Regions from separate parts of the Priestia aryabhattai genome, predicted to be linked through region 2. Evidence: riboswitches for the same ligand, from Rfam matches in the RefSeq annotation. Region 2 holds a riboswitch; each other region holds the start of a gene.

Region 1 (7,410 bases), 140 kb from region 2:
TAAAAAAATTTTTAAAAAGACAATAAATTTTATGTATTTTACTTATGACAACCTCTATTATACGATAAATGGCAAATGAACCGGTTCTAAATAGTAAAAAAATATAATGGTTTGATGAACGCTACGGCGTTTGTTAGTAGGGGAGAAAGGTGAATAATATGACGCGTATTCCTGTAACGGTTATGAGAGGTGGAACTAGTAAAGGAGTCTTTATCAATCATGAAGAAATGCCTGTGAACAAATCGGATTGGGAACCGTTTTTATTAGATATAATGGGAAGTCCGGATCACCGTCAAATTGACGGGCTGGGCGGAGCCAATTCGCTGACAAGTAAAATTGCAATTATTAAAAAATCAGATTTAGAAGAAGCTGACGTAGACTATACGTTTGCGCAGGTCAGCATCTGCGAATCTCTCGTTGATTTTAAAGGAAACTGCGGTAATATCTCCTCAGCGGTGGGGCCTTACGCAATTGAACAAGGACTTGTAACAGCTGTGGAACCGGTGACCAAAGTGCGGATTTATAATACGAATACAAAAAAAGTAATCGTAGCGGAAGTGGAAGTGGAAAACGGAACGGTTAAAACAGAAGGTACGTGTATGATTCCTGGAGTGCCGGGTACAGGTTCGCCTATTTATCTTTCATTTGAAAACGGAGAAGGAGCCGTCACCGGAAAACTGCTGCCAACGGGAAGTGCCGTTGACCTGCTGCAAACATCCATCGGGACGGTAAAAGCATCAATCGTTGATGTAGGAAATCCGCTTGTATTTGTTGAAGCAGCGGATATTGGCCTAACGGGAACAGAACTTCCGCATGAGTATACGGAAAAACAGCTGATGCTATTTGAAGAAATTCGTTCAATTGCAGCGGAAAAAGCGGGGCTGGCACCTCGAGACAAAGCAACTAAACTATCACCAGCCGTTCCTAAAATGACAATTATTGCTCCTCCTATGGACCACCGCGACGGGACTGGAAGAGAAAAAGCGACTTCTCAAATGGACGTATTAATTCGCATGATGTCTATGCAAAAGCCGCATCAAACGCTTGCGATTACAGGAGCGATTTGTACAACGGCGGCTATTTATACAAGTGGCACGCTGCTGTCAGAAATGGTTCAAGTAAAAGGCGATACCGTTCGGCTTGCTCATCCAATGGGAATTATGGAAACCAGTGTGAATCTAAAAAATGGACAGGTTAATGGAATCAAAGTAGTGCGTACAGCCCGCCTTATTTTTGAAGGATTTGTTTATACAAAGCATACGTACGATGTGTGTTTATCAAGTTAATAATGTTCTTTAAAAAACCTCTTTCTAGGAAACTAGGAAGAGGTTTTTTGTGTTAGACTATTTTTACTGAATATTTAAAAAGTAGGTGAAGGTATGAAAAAGAGAACGTATATCGATCTAAGCCACGTAATTGAAGATGGAGTTATGACGCATAAAGGCTTGCCAGCCCAATTATTTGCGATTATTTAAGCCGAGAAGAGTCTAAGAAGCTTTATGAACCAGGCACTGAATTTCAAATCGGTAAAATTGAAATGATCACAAATACCGGTACGTATATTGACGTGGCGTTTCACAGATATAAAGACGGAGCGGATTTAGCTCAAACGGCTATTGATAAAACAGCCGGGCTAGAAGGGATCGTTGTGTCGATCGATCCGACTTTAACGGCTATTGATGAATCTCATTTTCAACATATAGACGTAAAAGGAAAAGCGGTATTAATTCATACCGGATGGGATTGCTACTGGAATACAGACGATTATTTAGAAAATCATCCGTACTTAACAGAAAGTGCCGCAGCTTATTTAGTATCTCAACAGCCCGCTCTTGTTGGAGTTGATTCGATGAATATTGACGATACAAAAGGAAAAGCAAGGCCAGCTCATACGCTGCTGTTAGGATCGGACATTGTGATTGCTGAACACTTATGTCACTTATGTCACTTAGATCAACTAACGGAGCCATTTTTATTTTACGCGGTGCCTCCTAAAATAAAAGGAGCCGGAACGTTTCCAGTAAGAGCATTTGCGGAGGTAGAAAGAAAATGATGCAGTTACGTAGATACAGAGAAGTGCAGGAGTTTAAAAAGGAAGTAGAGCCGCTTTTAATAAAAAATGAAGTTCTTCATAACTTAGCGCTGGGCATTTTACACAGCTTAAATGAAAGCAGCAAACCGAATTTTATGGGCGTTATTTTAAAAGATAGCAGCCGTGCTGCGTTTGTTTTGCTGCAAACGCACCCCTCAGCAAATCATTTTGTCTCAAATCCAACAGCTAACGGATTGTGAACTGAACGAAGTGGCGAAGCTATTACAAGAAATCGAAATACCCGGTTTGGTTGGAGAAAGACAAACGGTTTTATATCTTTCTCAACAACTAGCAGCTCTAAAAAATCAAGAAGTTTCTTTAAAAATCGATCAGCGCATTTATCGGCTAGACAAAGTGAAAAAAACAGCAGACACTGACGGAGTTCTAGTAAAAGCAAGGTTGGAGCACCTTTCGCTAGTAATGGAGTGGATTTGGAGGTTTATGGATATTATTGGAGAGCCTGTATCAAAAGAGCAAGCTGCCAAAACAGGAGAAACTTTTATTGAAGCAGGACAGTTATTTCTATGGGAAGTGAGCGGAAAGTACCTATCCATAGCCAATGCCGCGCGTCCAACAGCGCATAACATCACGATTAACTTTGTGTATACGCCTCGGGAAGAACGTAAAAAAGGCTATGCATCAAGCTGTGTGTCTATGCTTTCTCAGCTCATGCTAGACAGCGTTTTTCAAACAACAAGCTTATACACAGACATTACAAACCCTACGTCTAATAAGATTTACATGGATATTGGCTATGAACACGTAGCTGATTCAGCACTAGTTTTATTTCATGAAAAAAAGTAGCAGACTGTCTGCTACTTTTTCTATTACTTAAGGTTTTGCAACTAAGTTTACGTGATTTAACGTTTTTGCATCATCAAAAATAAATTCAAGATCATAGGCGCCGGCATGATACGTGTACTTCGTTTGAGTAGTACCATCACCTTTTACTTTACTTGTAAAGTTCGGCTGACCTAATTCTTTCTTTAAGTTAGCTTGCGTAATGGATCCTAAATTTGTTTGGCGCTCTACATTTGTACCAAAATAGCGGATTTCGTTAATTACGTTATTTTGGTCATATCCAAATGCATATCCAGGGTGGCCCATTTCCGCATGATAGTAGTCAAAGTTGTTTGATGAACCTTCAGGCGGAGGACCGAACTGATCTCGAACATCTTGACGCAGGCTTTTACCAATTTTTAAGTCTGCTGTTAAGCGTGGCACTTCTCCTTGCACCGCCGCATTATAAATTTCATTAATGTTTTTTACAGCTGTTTGACTGCTTGTTTCTTGGGATGTAGCTGCATGTGCTGGTGTATCAAACTGAGCAACAGGAGCAAATCCAAACGCAGCAATTCCTGTAATGGTTGCAGTAGCTGCTAATTTTGATAATCGTTGTTTCATTTTCATAATCTTTTCCTCCTATATATATCGATTTAGCAACTCCGACCTACCTAAAGAGCAGGTAGGTAGCAGACGCTTAGGTAAACCCTTGGGGGAATAGTCAAGGAGTCTTAGTTGAGTTGGTAACTGATATATATATACTTTAACACGCCTTTTAGAATGTAAACGTCAGGCGAAGTAAAAAGTAAAAAACGATTCATTTATCATAGGTGAAAAGATTGGTTTATATTCCTTTATTATGTAAAAAACGTAATATAGGGAGGATTCTAATTTTTTATAAAAAAGTAAATGAAAAATGTAAGTATGATACAATAACTCAAGTATTTGTTAAAAATATAAAATATATTGTAGCTGTGTATCTAGGACTTGGTGTAAAAACAAGTTTGGGGCAAGCTGTTGTATTAAATAGAAGAAAAAGAATGTAAAGGAGAGAAAGAAGTGTCAAAACGATTTGTACTAACTATCGCCGCTGGAGCATCCATAATAGTCTCCGGCGCGCTGCTGCTATTAAATTGGGAGAAGGTGTTTGGAGACTACCGTCCTATTCAAACAGCGAAAGCCGTAGATAAATTAGAAGTGGGAAGTCAAGATTTAGCAAAGACTACGGATCGAGATGATGCCCTTCACTATATGGTGAAAAAAGGTCATTTAGATGGATATATTAAGCTGATGAATGAAAAAGGCTATGTGCTAAAAGAAAAAGATATTGATCATAATCGACTTGTTTTTAACAATGTACAAGAGAATCAGCAAAGCTACTATAAGCGCTTTGCTAGGAAGTATACCATGATTGAAGGAAAAGAATAAAAGCCTTGACTTGTGTTTTGATAGAAAAAAACCTTATAATCCTATCTGCTTTTAAAGTTTTTTATGTGAAAAAGAAAAATAATATTGACAATTATGACAAAAAGCTTAATACTGACTTTATTGCATAAAACAAATACAATTCGTTTCCTTATCAAGAGAGGTGGAGGGACTGGCCCTGTGAAACCCGGCAACCGCTGTTTATGACAGAATGGTGCCAAATCCTTAAGAGCGTATTGCTCTTAGAGATAAGGAAGAAGCTGAAACGAAGCTCTTCCTTATCTGTTTAAGGAAGGGCTTTTTATGTAGAAAAAACAACGAGGTGATACATTTGAACAAAGCAGACCGTATTAAACGAATGAAAACACCGGAAATCGATCCAAAGTATGAAGGACGAGTGCCTCCGGGGCAAGTAGTGACGGAGCGCTTTCCCATTTTACATGAAGGCGACGTGCCGGAGTATAACTTAGAGGAGTGGACGCTTCGAGTATTCGGATTAGTAAACAAGGAAGTGACCCTTTCATATCAAGATATATTGGACATGCCGCAAACGACGGTAAAATGTGATATTCACTGCGTGACGAGATGGACAAGGTTTGATAATGAATTTACGGGCGTGTTGTTTACAGATTTTTTAAAAGCAATTGGCGTGGAGTTAAAAAGTAAATACATCATGCTGCACGGAGACAATGATTATACGTCAAACATTGAGGTGAAAGATTTACTCAGAGACGATATTCTTCTAGCTCATTCCTTTAACGGAGAGCCGCTTACGGCTAAGCATGGGTATCCGTTAAGATTGATTGTTCCGCATTTGTACTTTTGGAAAAGTGTTAAATGGCTTCGAGGCTTTGAAGCTATTGATGAAAACCATCCTGGCTTTTGGGAGCAAAACGGCTTTCATCTTAGAGGAGATCCGTTTAAAGAAGAGCGTTTTTCTGGAGAAGATTTAGGCATTCCAGAAGATGAGTGGGTACATAAAGACTATGATTAATGAAAATGCCTATGCGTGTGCATAGGCATTTTGTTAACGCTGGCGGTTTAATTCCCACACAACGTGACGAAGTTCGGGCAAAATCAGTTTGGTCATGGCTAGACGAACAGCACCGCTTGATCCCGGTGTAGAAAAAACGGCTTTTTCGTTAATCGTTCCGGCAATTGCTCGGCTCATAATTGCTGCGCTGCCAATGTCTTCAGTGTAGCTCAGCATGCGAAACAGTTCGCCAAATCCAACGATTTCTTTATGAATCAGCGCTTGAACGGCTTCAATCGTGACGTCTCGTTTTGTGATGCCCGTCCCGCCGTTTGTGAGGACAACGTCAATGCTGTCATCACTGCATCCGGCAAGTATGGCTTGTTGAATCGACGTTTGGTCGTCTTTTACAATTTCGTATGAAGCTACTTGCATGTCATGTTCTTTTAGAAGTTCAATCATCAGCGTGCCGCTTTTATCAGTTTCTGTTGTGCGTGTATCTGATACCGTAATGACTTTACAGCGAACGGGCTGAGTTGCTTTGGATTTATGTTCGTGTACGCTCATTTCGTCCCTCCTTTAAGCTTCCGTGCGCTTATAGTCACCGTTTTTGCCGCCTGATTTTTCAAGTAAATACGTTTCGCCGATAATCATCCCTTTATCAATGGCTTTGCACATATCATAGACAGTTAATGCACAGGCAGAAGCGGCGGTTAAAGCTTCCATTTCAACGCCCGTTGAGCCTTCTGTTTTAACAGTTGCTTCTATTAATAAACGGTATTGATCATTGCTTGTGTCCCAGTCAAATGAAAGGTTAACGCCTTTTAATAAAAGAGGGTGACACATCGGAATAATGTCAGACGTGCGCTTTGCAGCCATGATTCCCGCTACTTGTGCGACAGCAAGGACGTCGCCTTTTCCGATTTTATGTTCTACAATGGCTTCGTGAATTTCTTTGTTAACAAGTATGCTTGAACGAGCTGTTGCAACGCGGCGAGTGATAGATTTTTCGCTAATATCGACCATATTGGCACGGCCTTGATCATTAAAATGTGTAAAAGAAGACATCGGTATTTTCATCCTTTTTCAGTAAATTTTGTTGTATGATAGAAATAGTGAGATATGCTATGATTTTACACCATAGCGCAAAAAGTGAACAGACATAAAGGAAGTGAAGAATCTATGTTAGAAAGCAGAACACCTATTTCAATTCCTGAAGCAATTGAAAAAGTTATGACATATAAAAGAAAAGGCAGCATCGAACGCGTATCGATCACCGAAAGCTACGGGCGCTATTTAGGAGAAGATATTATTGCTGATCAAAACGTGCCTCATTTTAATAAATCGCTTTATGACGGCTTTGCGGTTCGAGCACAAGACTGCATAGAAGTATCAAGTGAACATCCTGTGGAGTTCGAAGTGGTAGGTGAAATTGGTGCCGGTTCTGTCTATGAAGAAGAAGTAAAGCCGTTTCAAGCGGTGCGCATTATGACAGGAGCTCAAGTGCCTGCTTCGTGTGATGCGGTTGTGATGCTTGAAGTAACAACGTCGTATAAAAAAGAAGGCAAGACGTATATGGCGTTAAGCCGGCCGGCTTCAAAGTGGGCACACATTGCGTTAAAAGGAGAAGAAACGAAAAAAGGAGACGTGCTGGTTTCAAAAGGAACGCGCATCAATCCGGGCGTCACAGCTTTTTTAGCTACGTTTGGCTATGCGGATGTAGCTGTGGTCAAACAACCGGTTGTTGGGGTGTTAACAACGGGAAGCGAACTGCTTGATGTAAATGAACCGTTAGAACCAGGGAAGATCCGCAATAGTAACTCTTATATGGCACTCGCGCAAATCGTAAGAAGCGGCGGGGTTCCAAAATATTTAGGCAAACTTGAAGATGACTTTGACCGCTGCTATGAAGCGGTAGAAAAAGCGCTTGAAGAAGTGGATATTTTACTGACAACCGGCGGCGTATCCGTTGGGGACTATGATTATTTACCTGCTATTTATGAAAAGCTTGGCGCGAATGTGCTGTTTAACAAAATTGCGATGCGACCGGGAAGCGTCACAACAGTCGCAGAACGAAATGGACAGCTGCTGTTTGGGTTATCAGGAAACCCATCTGCTTGCTATGTTGGGTTTGAAC
Region 2 (7,410 bases):
AACATCTACACGTTCTCCCATAATAGTAGTCAAACAATCTAGAAGCAGCGCTTGTTTTTTCCGGTATGTTGTTCTCATTTTATTCAAGTGGCGTTCCCAGTGCCCTTCTTTCATAAACAGAAAGAGCGTATGCTGAGGAAGTCTTGAAACAGGCTGTTTAAAAAGCCCACAGTGCTTCACATAGCTTGCAAGAAGCCGATGTGGCAACACGGCATAACTTATTCGAAGAGAAGGCATCAACGACTTTGAAAACGTACCTGTATAAATAACGCGATCGTCTTGATCAAGTCCTTGAAGTGCCGGAATTGGTTTTCCTTTATAGCGAAATTCTCCGTCATAGTCATCTTCTATAATGTAGCCGTTCGTTTTTGCCGCCCACTCCAGTAATTCAAGCCTTCTTGCAATCGGCATGACCATACCAATAGGAAATTGATGAGACGGGGTAATATACACCGCATCCGCTCCGCTTTCTTTCAGTTCCTTCACTTTCAAGCCAGAATCATCAAGAGAAATAGGGACAACCGACATACCTTGTTCTTGAAAAACGTGCCTCGTTCGGTGAAAGCCTGGGTTTTCGAACCCAATTATCTTTTCTTTTCCCAGAATGACAGAAAGCAGCCACATGAGATACTGCGTACCTGCACCTATCACAATTTGCTCCGCTGTACAGCGCACTCCTCTTGAATGGTAAAGGTACGCTGCAATTTCTTGACGAAGGAGCAGTTCTCCCTGCGGATGTCCGCTATAAAAAAGCTGGCTTTCATCATGATAAATAGCTTGCACCGTTAGCTTTTTCCACGTATTATACGGAAATTTTTCCACATTTATCTTTCCATGGCTAAAATCAATGGCAGTCGATTTCCGATCTTTTTGCGGCAGAGACACATAGACGGGAGACTGTTTTTGAGGTACTACTTCATTTTTTATCTCTTTTACAAATGCTCCTTTCCTGGCTAGTATCTCGATATAGCCCTCTGCTTCTAATTGCACATAAGCCGCTTCAACCGTATTTTGGCTAATGCTTAAATGAAGAGCTAGCTTTCGTTTAGAAGGCAGTTTTTCATGAGGCGGAATGGTACCTTTTTGAATTTGTTTCTTTATGTAGGTATAAAGCTGCATGTATAAGGGATCTGCTTTTCTTTTATTAAGCAAAGGCATTAACTCTAACATGGTGTTCTTTCCTTTCTAACTGATACTATCAAATTTACTATTTCTGACACTTACTTTCAGTTCAGTTTCTTCCTATACTGGACTATATCTTATAACTTAAGGAGATGACACAATGACCATCACTTATAAAACCAACGTCGCAATCCGTGCCCAACAAGCCGCTGAAGTGTTTGTACATTCAGGTATTAAACGTCCTGCACAAGATCTTAATCGTATTCAAAGAATGCTTGATCACGCTTCTCTTACCATTACCGCTTGGAGCGACAGCGAACTCATTGGCATAGCCAGAGCGTTAACAGATTTTAGCTACTGCTGCTATTTATCAGATTTAGCGGTCGTAAAAGACTATCAAAACCAAGGAATTGGTACACAGCTCATCAAGCATGTTCAATCAGAAATCGGCCAAGAAACCGCGCTGATTTTACTTTCCGCTCCTTCTGCTATGAACTACTATCCAAAAGTCGGCTTTCATCAAATTGATAACGGATTTAAAATTGACAGAATTCGATAGAAGCGAAGAAATGAGCTTCTCCTTTCTTTTTATCCAATAACTCATGAGTTCTCCTTTATAATTAAATAGTACAGAATAAATAGAATATTTTCTACATTATTTATACGTACCAATGGTCCCTTAAAATAAACTAAGCCTTCGCGTATAAACTGATGATAAAAAAAGACCTCTTTCCAAGAAAGAGGCCTCTTCATTTATTTCACTAGCTTTTGCTCAGTTGCAGCTGAACCTTGACTTCGTTTATGGAATCCTTTTGCGTAATACGCGATAATAAGACCGATAAACCATAATGGTCCGATGACAACTGCAATTCTTGTATCTGGATTATACGCCATGAGAACAACAACAAGCGCTAAGAACGCAAGTGATACATAAGATGTTAATGGAAATAAAGGCATTTTATATTTTAACTTTGCCTCTTCACCCTTTTTTAACGTTTTGCGATACTTAATTTGAGAAAGCAAAATAATTCCCCACGTCCAAATTGCACCGAATGTTGCAATGCTTGTTACCCACGTAAATACTTTGGCAGGCACAATATAGTTTAACGCTACTCCGACTAATAGCGCACCCGCTGATGCTAAAACAGCCTTTCCTGGTACGCCGCCTTTTGTAAGCTGACTGTATCCTTTTGGCGCTTCGCCGTGTTCTGCTAAGTTGAACAGCATACGGCCTGTACTGAAAATACCGCTGTTACAAGAAGAAAGAGCTGCTGTTAGCACCACAAAGTTAATGATACCAGCCGCCGATGGAATGCCGATTTTTTCAAATGTTAATACAAACGGACTTCCCTGTGAACCAATTTCTTGCCACGGATAAATCGACATAATGACAAATAATGCACCGACGTAGAAAATAAGAATACGCCAAAAGACAGAATCAATTGCTCTTGCTAGAGATTTTTCCGGATTTTTCACTTCTCCCGCGGTAACGCCAATCATTTCAATTCCTAAATACGCAAACATTACCATTTGCAACGACAGCAAAATACCTTTGAATCCGTTCGGGAAAAGTCCTCCGTTGTCCCATAAATTTTTGATACCGGTCGCAACGCCGCCGTTACCGATTCCAAACACAATCATCAATACGCCAACGGCAATCATTAACACAATCGCTAAAATTTTAATAAGTGCAAACCAAAATTCCAGTTCACCATATGCTTTAACAGCTAAGAAGTTAACGGTTGTCATGATGACAAGCGCTGATAACGCCCAAATCCAGTTTGGTACATCCGGATACCAATACCCCATATAAATACCAACGGCTGTAATTTCAGCCATACATGTAACAACCCATAGAAACCAGTAATTCCATCCTGTTAAATAACCAGCGAGCGGCCCTAAATAGTCACGCGCGTACTTACTAAATGAACCTGCAACAGGTTTTTGAATCGCCATTTCTCCAAGTGCTCTCATAATAAAAAACATAATCATTCCGCTAAATCCGTACGCCAATAATATTCCCGGCCCTGCTAATTTAATAGCAGATGCAGACCCAAGAAACAGTCCTACCCCTATGGCTGCTCCTAAGGACATCAGCGTCACATGTCTTTCTTCTAACCCGCGTTTCAATTCTTTTTCCTGAGTTTTCCCCTGCATAAACGTCTCCCCTTTTTCCAATCTGTCAAAACGAGATGAACACAACCTTTTTGTTAGCGCTTTCATATAAGTTCGTGCTAAAAGACAGGCTGTATATTTGTATTCTATCACCTTTCTCTCACTTTTCTTTTGTCGAAAAACAAAAAAAATATCGTATCATTTTGTTTAAACGCACAATTAAGCGTTCGCACTGCTTTTTTAATATGTATTTATTATTGCGCCTAAGTAATAGCATTTTAAAAAAATAGAAAAACGCCGACTCAACTCCGTCAGCGCATCGTTCATTTTATGAAAACTAGCATTTATCTCGCCGGTTCAAAAGTTTTACAGCCAGGTTCTTCCGTGTCAGAAACATGGTGACTACTTTCAGGACTCACAACGTAAATGGACTCTGCACTGCATTTATTTCCGGATTTCCAATACATACACTCATTCACTTCACATAATACACCTTGGGCCACTGTTATCCCTCCTTTGCTTGTCTTATCTATTTACTACCCGAAATATAATACTTCTAACATTTTCACGCAAAAAACCGCTTGTTTATCAAGCGGATCTTTTTATTGCGTGTGTTTAACATACTGTTTTTTAGCTAAATATAACTCACGACTCAGCGTGATCCGTCGTTCTCTCAAGTGCCTTAATTTAGCCTGAAATCGTTCGTTAGTTGGCTCTTCTTGAATTAAGCGATACGTAAAAGAAATATCTTCATTTAACTGTTTAAAATCTTCCCATATCTCTTGAACTAGTGCGGATTGTTTTTCTTCAAATGAACAATTTTGCTGCGTTTTTAGCGCGGCTAAAATTTCATGCTGCCACGTTTCGTCTTTTATTTCTTTTGCTAATAAGTATAAGTCTAAATAATCATCAATGCTTAACGCCGTTTGTCTATTGTTCAATGTCCTCACCTTTTCTATACAAAATGTTTCTTCGTAAGAAGAGGATTTTATCATAGAAAAAGGTTCCTCTTCTTATCTGTCAGAGCTAGGCTATGCTGGAATTAGCACCATTCAATAATTGTGGTTGCTGAGGCTTCAAAGGGCCAGTCCCTCCACCTCTCTAGATAAGAATATTTCGTTTTGGATTATTTCTGACTATTCTAATATGTTTTATAGGTTACGTCAATACTTTTTCAATAAAAAGAAAAAAGAAGTAAAATATGGTATGCTTTCATAAAGGATGGTGAGCACATGAAACGATACATGTTATCTGCTTTTTCGGGAAGCTTGCTGTTGCTTCTCAGCATTGCCTTTTCATCTACTTTCCATATTGCAATTGTCAAAACAACTGGAAGCATCGGAGGGATTATTTTAGCAGCGGCGGCTTTGGTTATGAATGCGCTTGAAGATCCCCCCTCCTCAAATAATACAGGTGGAGGTGCTGTTGAAGTACTAGATAAAGGCGCCGTTTGGGCTACTTATTTACTTTTACTTTCATTACCAAACCTCATCGCATGTATAACATCTTATGTTTTATGGACTCGCTGACATTCACCAACATTACGGACGTTTTACCACCTGCAGGCTCATTGATATTTGCTTTTCTACAAATCCAAGTTCACGATACACATGCTGTGCAAAATTCCCGGCATGGACGCTTAGTCTGATTTCACGGTACCCTTTGGCAGACAATTCATTGATCGCTTTTCGCATTAACGGCTTGGCTAGACCTTGCCCGCGGTATTCGGATAAAATATATAATTCGTAGATAAAGCCAATTTCTTCTTTTGAAAAGAAGTCGGCAGATGGCCCGGCAAGAACCCAGCCTGCGAGTTTATTTTCTTGTCTCGAGACTAAATAATAACATCCTTTTTCAAGTGCGCTATCAATTAGTTCATTTACGCGTTCAGTTGGCGGATGAAACTGCTTCATTGTTCCTTCAAACAGTGCATCAGCAGATTTCGTCCGAATTTCTTGTATTTCTTCTTCAGTAGCTTTCACAATCATTACGATCTCTCCTTTCGTTTTGCTTTTCCACATGCACAGGTGAATTCCTGCAAAAAAGTCTTCGCCTAAGCGAAGACTTTTATTTAAATTCAAAATGCTCTTGGTGATTGCCTTGTTCATCCGTCCAGTTAATCACGATGTCTAAACTTGCAGCTTTTCCAGGAACAGCAAAATTGGCATAGCGAAAACGCTGACCGCTTTTGCTTAAGTTAGACCTTTCAATAGGAGAAAACAAGCTGTATTTCGCCTTATTTTTTCCTTCGTGTCGAAAAGCTTGGACCTGTACCCGCTCTACATCTTTTCCAATGTTTTCAACGATTAACCCATATGTATGATAGACGTTATTTTTCCATTTTAGCTGATTATCTCCTGCCATACTCGCTTTTGTCAGTTCAACTGACCATTGTTCAGATGCTCTCTTCATTGGAAGCTTTTCAATAGAAAGAGCGCTAACATGAATGGTTGCAAAAGCAAGCCAAACAAAACAAAAAGTGCTGACTGTATAAATTAGTCTTTTCATAGATTTTGATCTCCTTAGAAATTTTAGTAGTAGCATCTCCTATTACCCTAAAAATTATGATATACGTTTTAACACAAAAAGCCTCTCCATTCAGGAGAAGCTTCTTAGTTAATGCATAAGCAAATCTTTTTGTTTGTCTAATGAGTGTTTCGTATATAAATCTCTTTCAATCGCATATTTAGGACGCTGTTTCACTTCGTTGAAAATCTTGCCAATGTATTCTCCGACAAGCCCTATCCCCATTAGCTGCAGGCCGCCTACAAGCCAAATCGATAAAATAAGAGACGTCCAGCCAATTTGTGTATGATCTAAATATTTTTGAATCAGCGCATAAATACCAAACGCAATACTAAAGAGAAAAGAAGCTCCTCCAAGCAGCGTTAATAATCGTATAGGCGCTACGCTAAAAGATGTAATCCCGTCAAATGCGAAAGCAAGCATTTTCTTTAGCGGATATTTTGATTCGCCCGCCGTCCGTTCTTTGCGGTCATATGTGACTTCCGTGGAGCGAAATCCTACTAATGGTACAAGGCCTCGTAAAAAGACATTTCCTTCTTTGTATTTCATGAGTTCACCAAGAGCACGTTTGCTCATGAGACGAAAATCCGCGTGATTTTGAACGAGCTGAATTCCTAGCTTATTCATAAAACGGTAAAATCCTACTGCCGTGGTTCGTTTAAAAAATGTATCGGTTTCTCTGCTGTCTCGAACACCATATACGACTTCATACCCGAGCCAATATTTTTCCACAAAAGTACGAATGACGTTGATATCATCTTGCAAATCTGCGTCAATGGAAATGACGCAGTCAGATTGTTTGTAAGCTGCTTCTAGTCCTGCCAGCAAAGCATTTTGATGTCCTACATTTCGCGCTAGCTTTAACCCTTTTACAAATAAATTACTGCAGCTTTCTTTTTCAATAAGCGACCACGTGCTGTCTTTACTTCCATCGTCCACAAATAAAATTGTACTTTCACCTGATACAAGACGTTCATCTATCAGTTCTTTTACTACAGTAGTTAATTGAAAAGACGTCTCGTTTAATACTTCTTCTTCGTTGTAGCATGGAACAACAATCGTTAAAATAGGTCTGTTCATTTTATTACCCCCTTACTTTGCTTCATATACATACACTTTCCAAGCGGACTGTTTATCGTTAAATGCTTTTAAAAAGTGCAAACCGTCACTTTCAGCATTTTCGATTGGCACAGCTGAAAAGATATAGCGACCGCCCATTTTTTTAAATTGATTGATATTAAGCTGTAAATGACGGATATTTTTTGTTGAGTCTTTACGGTAATCATATTTTTTCCCTAGCTCGCTAACAAACACATAGCAGCGGTTGCCCCAGTGATCATAGTAGCTTTCTAACTTTTTATTTTTATCAAGCTCTTTGGCAATGATTTTGCGAAACTCATGTTTATACGTTAAGGGATAGAAGTTGTTATACGTATCTAGCGTATAAAAGCCGTTATACTGAGCAATTGATGGATGAAGCCCAATGCTTGCTACCCGATAAGATGATTTAGGTTTTCCAATATATCTGCTTATTTCATCGAATTGATGAACAGCATAAAATCCTTTAAACGACGGTTCGTGATTGTAGCGATAATAAAGTTCAGGGTTCGCTATAAATAACACAAGCAGCTGTAAAATCAAACACAC
Region 3 (7,410 bases), on a different contig from region 2:
TTTGTTTTACATTATAGCAAAGTAAAATCGACTTGTCACATCATTTAACTTCGTTTTTTCACATCTGCTCTTTAAAATCCAACTATTAGCTTATTTTTTCTTTTTTAATACATAACATCCATACAAAAGCTAGTCCAATATAGCCAAATATCGGATACAAAAACTCAAGAAGTTGGGCATATCCGAATTGCCCAATAATAAAGCAAGCCAAGATAATAAACACAAAAGCTTGTTTATCATTCAGGGGAAGAAATGACTGAAGCTGCTTAGCGATTCCAAATACATTTCCAATCAATGTAGTAAAAATCTCACCTAACACAACTACAGTAAATAAAACATTCACCCAAGCTGAGATATTCTTAACAACGGCACTCATAGGAATATCGAGTTGAAATGAATAAGGCAAATTGGAAAGTGCAAGATGAGTAGAAACAAGCATAAACGTAAGTACACATCCTCCTATTACGGCCCCTTTTTTAATCACGCTCCTATCCTTTACGGAGCTTCCTAATGGAACCAAAACGGCCTGAGCCAAAGCAAGATTTAGGGAAATATATAAAAAGGGACTAACCGCCCACTTCCACTGTGTCACGAGCGTTAAATCTGGCTTCGTTTGAATCAGTGAGAAATAGCTGATATTTGGCACAAAGATGATAAAAGCAAATGAAAGCATCATCGGCACAACAAGAGAATTAACCATTAAAATACCGTTAATCCCTCTTGCGATAAATACATAAGTTAAAACAATTGTAAAAATCATTCCAACAGGAGGCCACAGCCCGAACTGCTCTTTTCCTATTGCCCCCGTACTCGCTAGCATGACTGAAGTTACTCCAAATAAAATGACAATCATTACACCGTTTACCACTTTTCCAAGCACATCACCAAATAAATATGTATTAAGCTGCTGATAAGAAGAAGCCCCAATTGAGTGCGAAAGCAGCATCATTTTCGAACCAAGCCAAATAAAAAACAAGCCGCTGACTAAAATTCCGACCATTCCAAGTTCCCCGTATTGTGTAAAAAATTGCACGATTTCCTTGCCTGTTGCAAAACCGGCTCCTACAACGGTGCCTACATACGTAGCAGCAACCTGCAGTGTGAGTTTCCACCTTTTCATGCCCATCACCCTTCTACCCTTCATAGTTCACTATATGTAGAAACTATAAAAAAAAGACGAGCCTTTTTACGTGTGAATTTACACATATCCTAGCGCTTTTCCCTTTTCGTTTATTTTTTATTTCGCATTTTCTTTTTGTTTTTCTCACAAAAAACCTCTTAACCCTTAACATAACAGTCATTTTCAAACAAAATATACGGATATTTTCCCTTTAGCTTTTAGATTCCCCTCAATATTTGCTGGAAATTCACAATTTACTGTTGTATAATTTCTAAAAATCAGATAAATTATTAAATAAGTATTCTTTCTATTAAAAAAAATATGTTTCAATTATATACAATTGATTCTTATCATGAGAGGTGGAGGGACTGGCCCTTTGAAACCTCAGCAACCAGTCGTTAGAGACATGGTGCTAAATCCAGCAAGCAATTTATTGCTTGGAAGATAAGAAGGCGAAAAAAGTCTTCTTCTTAAGAAGACTTTTTCTATTTTATCGGCATATTGCATAAAACGAATCACTCGTGAAATAGAAGCGGAACAATTTAAGGAGGTTTTGACATGGGGTTACTTGAAGATTTAAAGTCTAAAATTTTAATTGGGGATGGTGCCACTGGTACCCTCCTTTACTCACACGGTATTGACAGCTGCTTTGAAGAACTAAACATCACCAAACCAGAAGAGGTTTCTCGTATTCACAGAGCCTATGTAGAAGCAGGTGCAAACGTTATTCAAACGAACACTTACGCTGCTAATTATCAAAAACTTGCTCGTTATGGATTAGAAGATTCGGTCAAAGACATCAATGTTGCCGGTGTAAAGTTGGCGAAACAAGCTGTAAAAGACCAGGCTTACGTTGTTGGTACACTCGGCGGAATTCGTTCTTTCCAAAAAAACGCTATTAGTTTAGAAGAGGTTAAGCGAAGCATTCGCGAACAAATGTTTTGGCTTTTAAATGAAGGCGTGGATGGCCTTTTATTTGAAACATACTATGATTTCGAAGAATTAAAGACCGTTCTTACACTGGCAAGAAAAGAAACGGATAAGCCTATTATTACCCACGTTTCCCTGCATGATATTGGCGTATTACAAGATGGCCGTCCTTTAGCAGATGCGTTAAAAGAATTAGAAGACTTAGGAGCAGATGTCGTAGGACTCAACTGCCGCTTGGGTCCTTATCATATGATTCGGTCTCTTGAAGAAGTACCGCTTCCTGATCGTGCTTTCTTATCTGCTTACCCTAACGCCAGCCTTCCGGCGTATGTGGAAGGAAAATTGGAATATGAAACGAATGAAGACTACTTTGTAGAAAGCGCGCGTTTATTCCGTGAACAAGGTGTTCGCTTAATTGGAGGATGCTGCGGTACAACACCAGCTCACGTACGTGCGATGTCGTCTGCCTTAAAAGACCAGCCTCCGATTACAAGTAAAGTGGTTAAAATGAGACCAGCCGTTACGGTTCAAGAGCGTGAACAGCAGGATAAACCTCATATGCATGAAATTGTGAAGAAGCGCCGCTCGGTTATCGTCGAGCTAGATCCACCTAAACAGCTTGGTCCGACGAAATTTTTAGAAGGCGCAAAAGCACTTGATAAAGTTGGCGTAGATGCTATTACATTAGCTGATAATTCTCTTGCCTCACCTCGCATCAGCAACTTGGCAATGGCAACATTGATGCAGCAAGAAACAAAGGCCCGACCGCTTATTCATATTACATGTCGCGACCGAAATTTAATTGGACTTCAATCTCATTTAATGGGACTTCATACATTAGGAATGAATCAAGTACTTGCGATTACCGGTGATCCGTCAAAAGTTGGCGATTTCCCTGGCGCCACTTCGGTCTACGATTTATCTTCATTTGACTTGATTAGTTTAATCGCTCAGTTTAATGAAGGACTATCTTATTCCGGCAAACCGCTTGGTCAAAAAACCAATTTTTCCATCGCAGCTGCCTTTAACCCAAATGTGCGTCACTTAGACCGAGCAGTTCAGCGTTTGGAAAAGAAAATCGACTGCGGGGCTCATTATTTCATTACTCAGCCTCTCTATTCAACCAAGCAAATTGAAGAAGTATATGAAGCAACCAAACATTTAACAACACCGGTATACATCGGGATCATGCCGTTAACAAGCGCAAGAAATGCTCGATTTATTCACCATGAAGTACCTGGAATTAAATTATCAGAAGATATTCTAGAGCGAATGGACGCAACAGGAAATGACCGGATTCGCGGTGAAGTCGAAGGTCTTGCAATTGCAAAACACTTAATTGATACAGCATATGAGCTATTTGACGGTATTTACTTAATTACGCCGTTTATGCGTTATGAAATGACCGAAATTCTAACACGCTATATTCATGACAAGCAACTCGTTACATCAGAAAGGAAGATATAAATGAGCTCACTTATCGAACAACAACTAAAGAAGCGAATACTCGTCATCGATGGAGCAATGGGAACGATGATTCAAGATGCTGATTTAACCGCTGAAGATTTTGGCGGCGAAGAATATGAAGGTTGCAACGAATATTTGACTCGAACGGCGCCTCATGTGATTCAGCGCATTCATGAAGAGTACTTTGCAGCAGGTGCTGATATTATTGAAACCAATACGTTTGGCTCAACATCTACCGTACTTGATGAATACGATTTAGGGCACCTAGCGTATGAATTGAATATCGAAGCTGTGAAGCTTGCTTGTGCAGCCCGCGATAAATATTCAACTCCCGAATGGCCTAGGTTCGTAGCTGGAGCTATCGGCCCTACAACTAAAACGCTCTCTGTTACCGGAGGTATTACATTCCCTGAGTTAGTAGAATCGTACGAAGAGCAAGTTCGGGGTTTGTTAGACGGCGGAGTTGACTTACTTCTAGTCGAAACATGTCAAGACATGCTGAACGTAAAAGCTGCGTTTTTAGGCATTACAGCTGCGTTTGAAAAACTGAAAACAGAAGTTCCAATTATGATTTCAGGAACGATTGAGCCAATGGGAACAACTTTGGCTGGTCAAGATATCGAATCTTTTTATTTATCATTGGAGCATATGAAGCCTCTTTCAGTCGGACTTAACTGCGCAACAGGTCCTGAATTTATGACGGATCATATTCGCTCTCTTTCAGACCTAGCCACTTCAGCTGTTAGCTGTTATCCAAACGCTGGACTTCCAGATGAAGAAGGTAATTATCACGAATCCCCTGAGCTGCTGGCTCAAAAAATTAAGGGGTTTGCTGATAAAGGCTGGCTAAACTTCGTAGGCGGATGTTGTGGTACAACGCCTGCTCATATTAAAGCACTGGCTGAAGCGGTAAAAGAGGTTGCTCCTCGTTCGCTTGATCGCTCCGAGCATAACCATGCTGTAACTGGTATCGAACCACTTGTATATGACGATTCTATGCGCCCTCTTTTTGTGGGAGAACGTACGAATGTAATCGGTTCTCGCAAGTTCAAGCGTCTGATCGCGGAAGGAAAAATTGAAGAAGCATCTGAAATTGCGCGTGCTCAGGTTAAAAATGGTGCTCACGTTATTGATATTTGCTTAGCAGATCCAGACCGTGAAGAAATGGAAGACATGGAGGAATTTATTCAAGAAGTTGTCAAAAAAGTGAAGGTTCCTCTTGTAATCGATTCAACCGACGAGAAGGTTATTGAAAAAGCTTTAACGTACTCACAAGGTAAGGTCATTATTAACTCCATTAACTTAGAAGATGGTGAAGAGCGTTTTGATGCAATCTTACCGCTAGTAAAAAAATTCGGTGCTGCTCTGGTTGTCGGTACAATCGATGAAACAGGCATGGCCGTTACTGCAGAACGAAAAGTAGAGATTGCTAAACGCTCACATGATTTACTTGTTGAAAAACATGGCTTTAATCCAAAAGATATTATTTTTGACCCTCTTGTGTTTCCTGTAGGGACTGGTGATGAACAATATATTGGTTCTGCTGAAGAGACAGTTAAAGGAATTAAAATGATTAAAGAAGCCCTGCCTGATTGCCTGACCATTCTTGGCGTAAGTAACGTGTCATTCGGTCTTCCTCCAGTCGGACGTGAAGTACTAAATGCCGTTTACCTTTATCACTGTACGCAGGCTGGACTCGATTATGCCATTGTTAATACAGAAAAATTAGAGCGCTATGCTTCTATTCCAGAAGCTGAAATTGAGCTTGCTAATGCTTTATTATTTAACACAACTGATGAAACGCTAAGCACGTTTACCAACTTTTATCGTGATAAAAAGAAAGAAGCAAAAGTAGAAATTTCTACGTTAACACTCGAAGAACGATTAGCAATGTATATTGTCGAAGGTACTAAAGAAGGATTGCTTCCTGATTTAGAACAGGCTTTAGCTCAATATGATGATCCGTTAGATATTATTAACGGACCGCTTATGGACGGGATGGCGGAAGTCGGACGTTTGTTTAATGACAACCAGCTGATTGTGGCAGAAGTGCTTCAAAGTGCGGAAGTTATGAAAGCCTCCGTCGCCTTTTTAGAACCTCATATGGAAGCAACTGAAAATGATTCTGGAAAAGGCAAAGTTATTCTTGCGACGGTTAAAGGTGACGTGCACGATATCGGTAAAAACTTAGTAGACATCATTTTAAGCAACAATGGTTTTAAAGTAATTGATTTAGGTATTAAAGTAACGCCGCAGCAGCTGATTGAAGCAGTAAAAGAAGAAAAGCCAGACATCATTGGCTTGTCAGGTCTTCTAGTAAAATCAGCTCAGCAAATGGTTTTGACTGCACAAGATTTAACACAATCAAGCATTGATGTTCCAATTATGGTAGGAGGCGCTGCCCTTTCCCGTAAATTTACTGACTTTAAAATCGCCCCGGAATATGAAGGTGCGGTCCTCTACGCCAAAGATGCGATGGACGGATTAGCGTTAGCAAATAAGCTGCAGAACAAAGAAGAAGTTATTCAGCTTTTAGAAGATTTAAAAACGCGGCAAGAAAAGAAAGTAACGGTTCGAGAACGCCAGCCTCAAACAGCTCAAGCAGCTACGGCTGTTTTAGAAAGATCCGCCATTTCAACGGACGCTCCTGTTTTTGTACCGGCTGATTTAAAGCGGCACGTTGTCAAACACTACGATTTGGCACAGGTTCTTCCCTATATTAACTGGCAGATGCTTTTAGGCCATCACTTAGGGCTAAAAGGAAAAGTGAATAAGCTGCTTGCTGAAAAAGACGAGCGTGCTGTTCAATTAAAAGAAACCGTTGATGACCTGCTCGAACTGGCACTAAAAGAAAACTTAATTAAGCCAGCGGTTATTTATCAGTTCTTCCCTGCTCAAGCAGACGGAAATGATTTAATTATTTATGATCCTGCTGATGAAAAAACAGAAATTGAACGATTTACCTTCCCTCGACAAGCAAAAGGACAGTTCCTGTGCTTATCTGATTTTGCAAAGCCTAAAGAAAAAGAGATGGACTATGTATGTTTCTTCTCTGTAACAGCAGGAACAGGCATTCGCGAACGCGCAGCGAAATTCAAAGAAAACGGCGAGTTTTTAAAGAGTCACGTGTTCCAAGCTCTTGCGCTTGAATTAGCCGAAGGATTAGCAGAACGTGTTCATCAGCAAATTCGTGACCGCTGGGGATTCCCCGATTCGCCTGACTTTACAATGGCGGAGCGTTTCTCAGCCAAATACCAAGGTCAGCGTTTTTCATTCGGATATCCTGCATGTCCAGACCTTGAAGACCAAGCAAAACTGTTTAAATTAATTAAACCTGAAGACATCGGCATTCAGTTAACAGACGGTTTCATGATGGAACCAGAGGCTTCTGTTACAGCCCTTGTTTTTGCACATCCTGAAGCGAAATATTTTAACGTATTGTAAAACATGGCCGCGGTCTTTTAGACTGCGGCTGTTTTTTACAGTGAATAAACAAAAAAATAGTTTATACAAACTTTTTGAATTCACCGCTGGTTTGAGCTTTTTTTATGAGTTTCTTGGGAAACACTGATAGAATAAGGAATGTAATAAATTTGTAAAGCTCTTATCACAGCAGATTTTTTAGGGAAAGGAATTTTCAAGCAATGATTAAGTTATTTGTAAGCGACTTAGATGGCACTCTTTTACACGAAGAAAAATACGTAGAACAGCATAATGCAGACGCACTTAGTGAACTTCAGCGCCAAGGAGTAGAGGTTTGTCTTGCTTCTGGAAGAATGGATACGGAAATTTTAAAAATTTCTACCGATATTAATAATACATTTCATCGTATTAGCCAAAACGGAGGATTTGTGTGGACCAAAGAAAATCAAGAACTTCATGGAAAAGTGTTT

Evidence for each region. Region 2 has a riboswitch for S-adenosylmethionine ahead of M3225_RS01795 (hypothetical protein). Riboswitches for the same ligand answer to the same signal wherever they lie in the genome.
Region 1: it holds a riboswitch for S-adenosylmethionine, as region 2 does, so the genes downstream of both, M3225_RS01025 (sulfite oxidase-like oxidoreductase) here and M3225_RS01795 (hypothetical protein) in region 2, are expected to answer to the same signal.
Region 3: it holds a riboswitch for S-adenosylmethionine, as region 2 does, so the genes downstream of both, M3225_RS15835 (bifunctional homocysteine S-methyltransferase/methylenetetrahydrofolate reductase) here and M3225_RS01795 (hypothetical protein) in region 2, are expected to answer to the same signal.

Annotation. Positions count from the first base shown of each region.
Region 1 is NZ_JAMBOQ010000001.1:201,335-208,744, reverse strand. It holds gene M3225_RS01055 (2-methylaconitate cis-trans isomerase PrpF family protein) at 159-1,286, shown strand; gene M3225_RS01050 (cyclase family protein) at 1,538-2,053, shown strand; gene M3225_RS01045 (hypothetical protein) at 2,050-2,292, shown strand; gene M3225_RS01040 (GNAT family N-acetyltransferase) at 2,261-2,896, shown strand; gene M3225_RS01035 (YjgB family protein) at 2,924-3,502, opposite strand; gene M3225_RS01030 (hypothetical protein) at 3,935-4,303, shown strand; SAM riboswitch class I at 4,449-4,555, shown strand; gene M3225_RS01025 (sulfite oxidase-like oxidoreductase) at 4,632-5,294, shown strand; gene M3225_RS01020 (MogA/MoaB family molybdenum cofactor biosynthesis protein) at 5,328-5,840, opposite strand; gene moaC (cyclic pyranopterin monophosphate synthase MoaC) at 5,853-6,341, opposite strand; gene M3225_RS01010 (molybdopterin molybdotransferase MoeA) at 6,456-7,410, shown strand, end outside.
Region 2 is NZ_JAMBOQ010000001.1:340,826-348,235, forward strand. It holds gene pdxR (MocR-like pyridoxine biosynthesis transcription factor PdxR) at 1-1,170, opposite strand, end outside; gene M3225_RS01780 (GNAT family N-acetyltransferase) at 1,283-1,681, shown strand; gene alaP (alanine permease AlaP) at 1,876-3,279, opposite strand; gene M3225_RS01790 (DUF1540 domain-containing protein) at 3,582-3,740, opposite strand; gene M3225_RS01795 (hypothetical protein) at 3,840-4,178, opposite strand; SAM riboswitch class I at 4,248-4,349, opposite strand; gene M3225_RS01800 (hypothetical protein) at 4,470-4,766, shown strand; gene M3225_RS01805 (GNAT family N-acetyltransferase) at 4,779-5,225, opposite strand; gene M3225_RS01810 (hypothetical protein) at 5,305-5,745, opposite strand; gene M3225_RS01815 (glycosyltransferase family 2 protein) at 5,854-6,843, opposite strand; gene M3225_RS01820 (DUF6044 family protein) at 6,856-7,410, opposite strand, start outside.
Region 3 is NZ_JAMBOQ010000003.1:536,710-544,119, reverse strand. It holds gene M3225_RS15840 (YkvI family membrane protein) at 86-1,120, opposite strand; SAM riboswitch class I at 1,465-1,571, shown strand; gene M3225_RS15835 (bifunctional homocysteine S-methyltransferase/methylenetetrahydrofolate reductase) at 1,679-3,517, shown strand; gene metH (methionine synthase) at 3,518-6,961, shown strand; gene M3225_RS15825 (HAD family hydrolase) at 7,162-7,410, shown strand, end outside.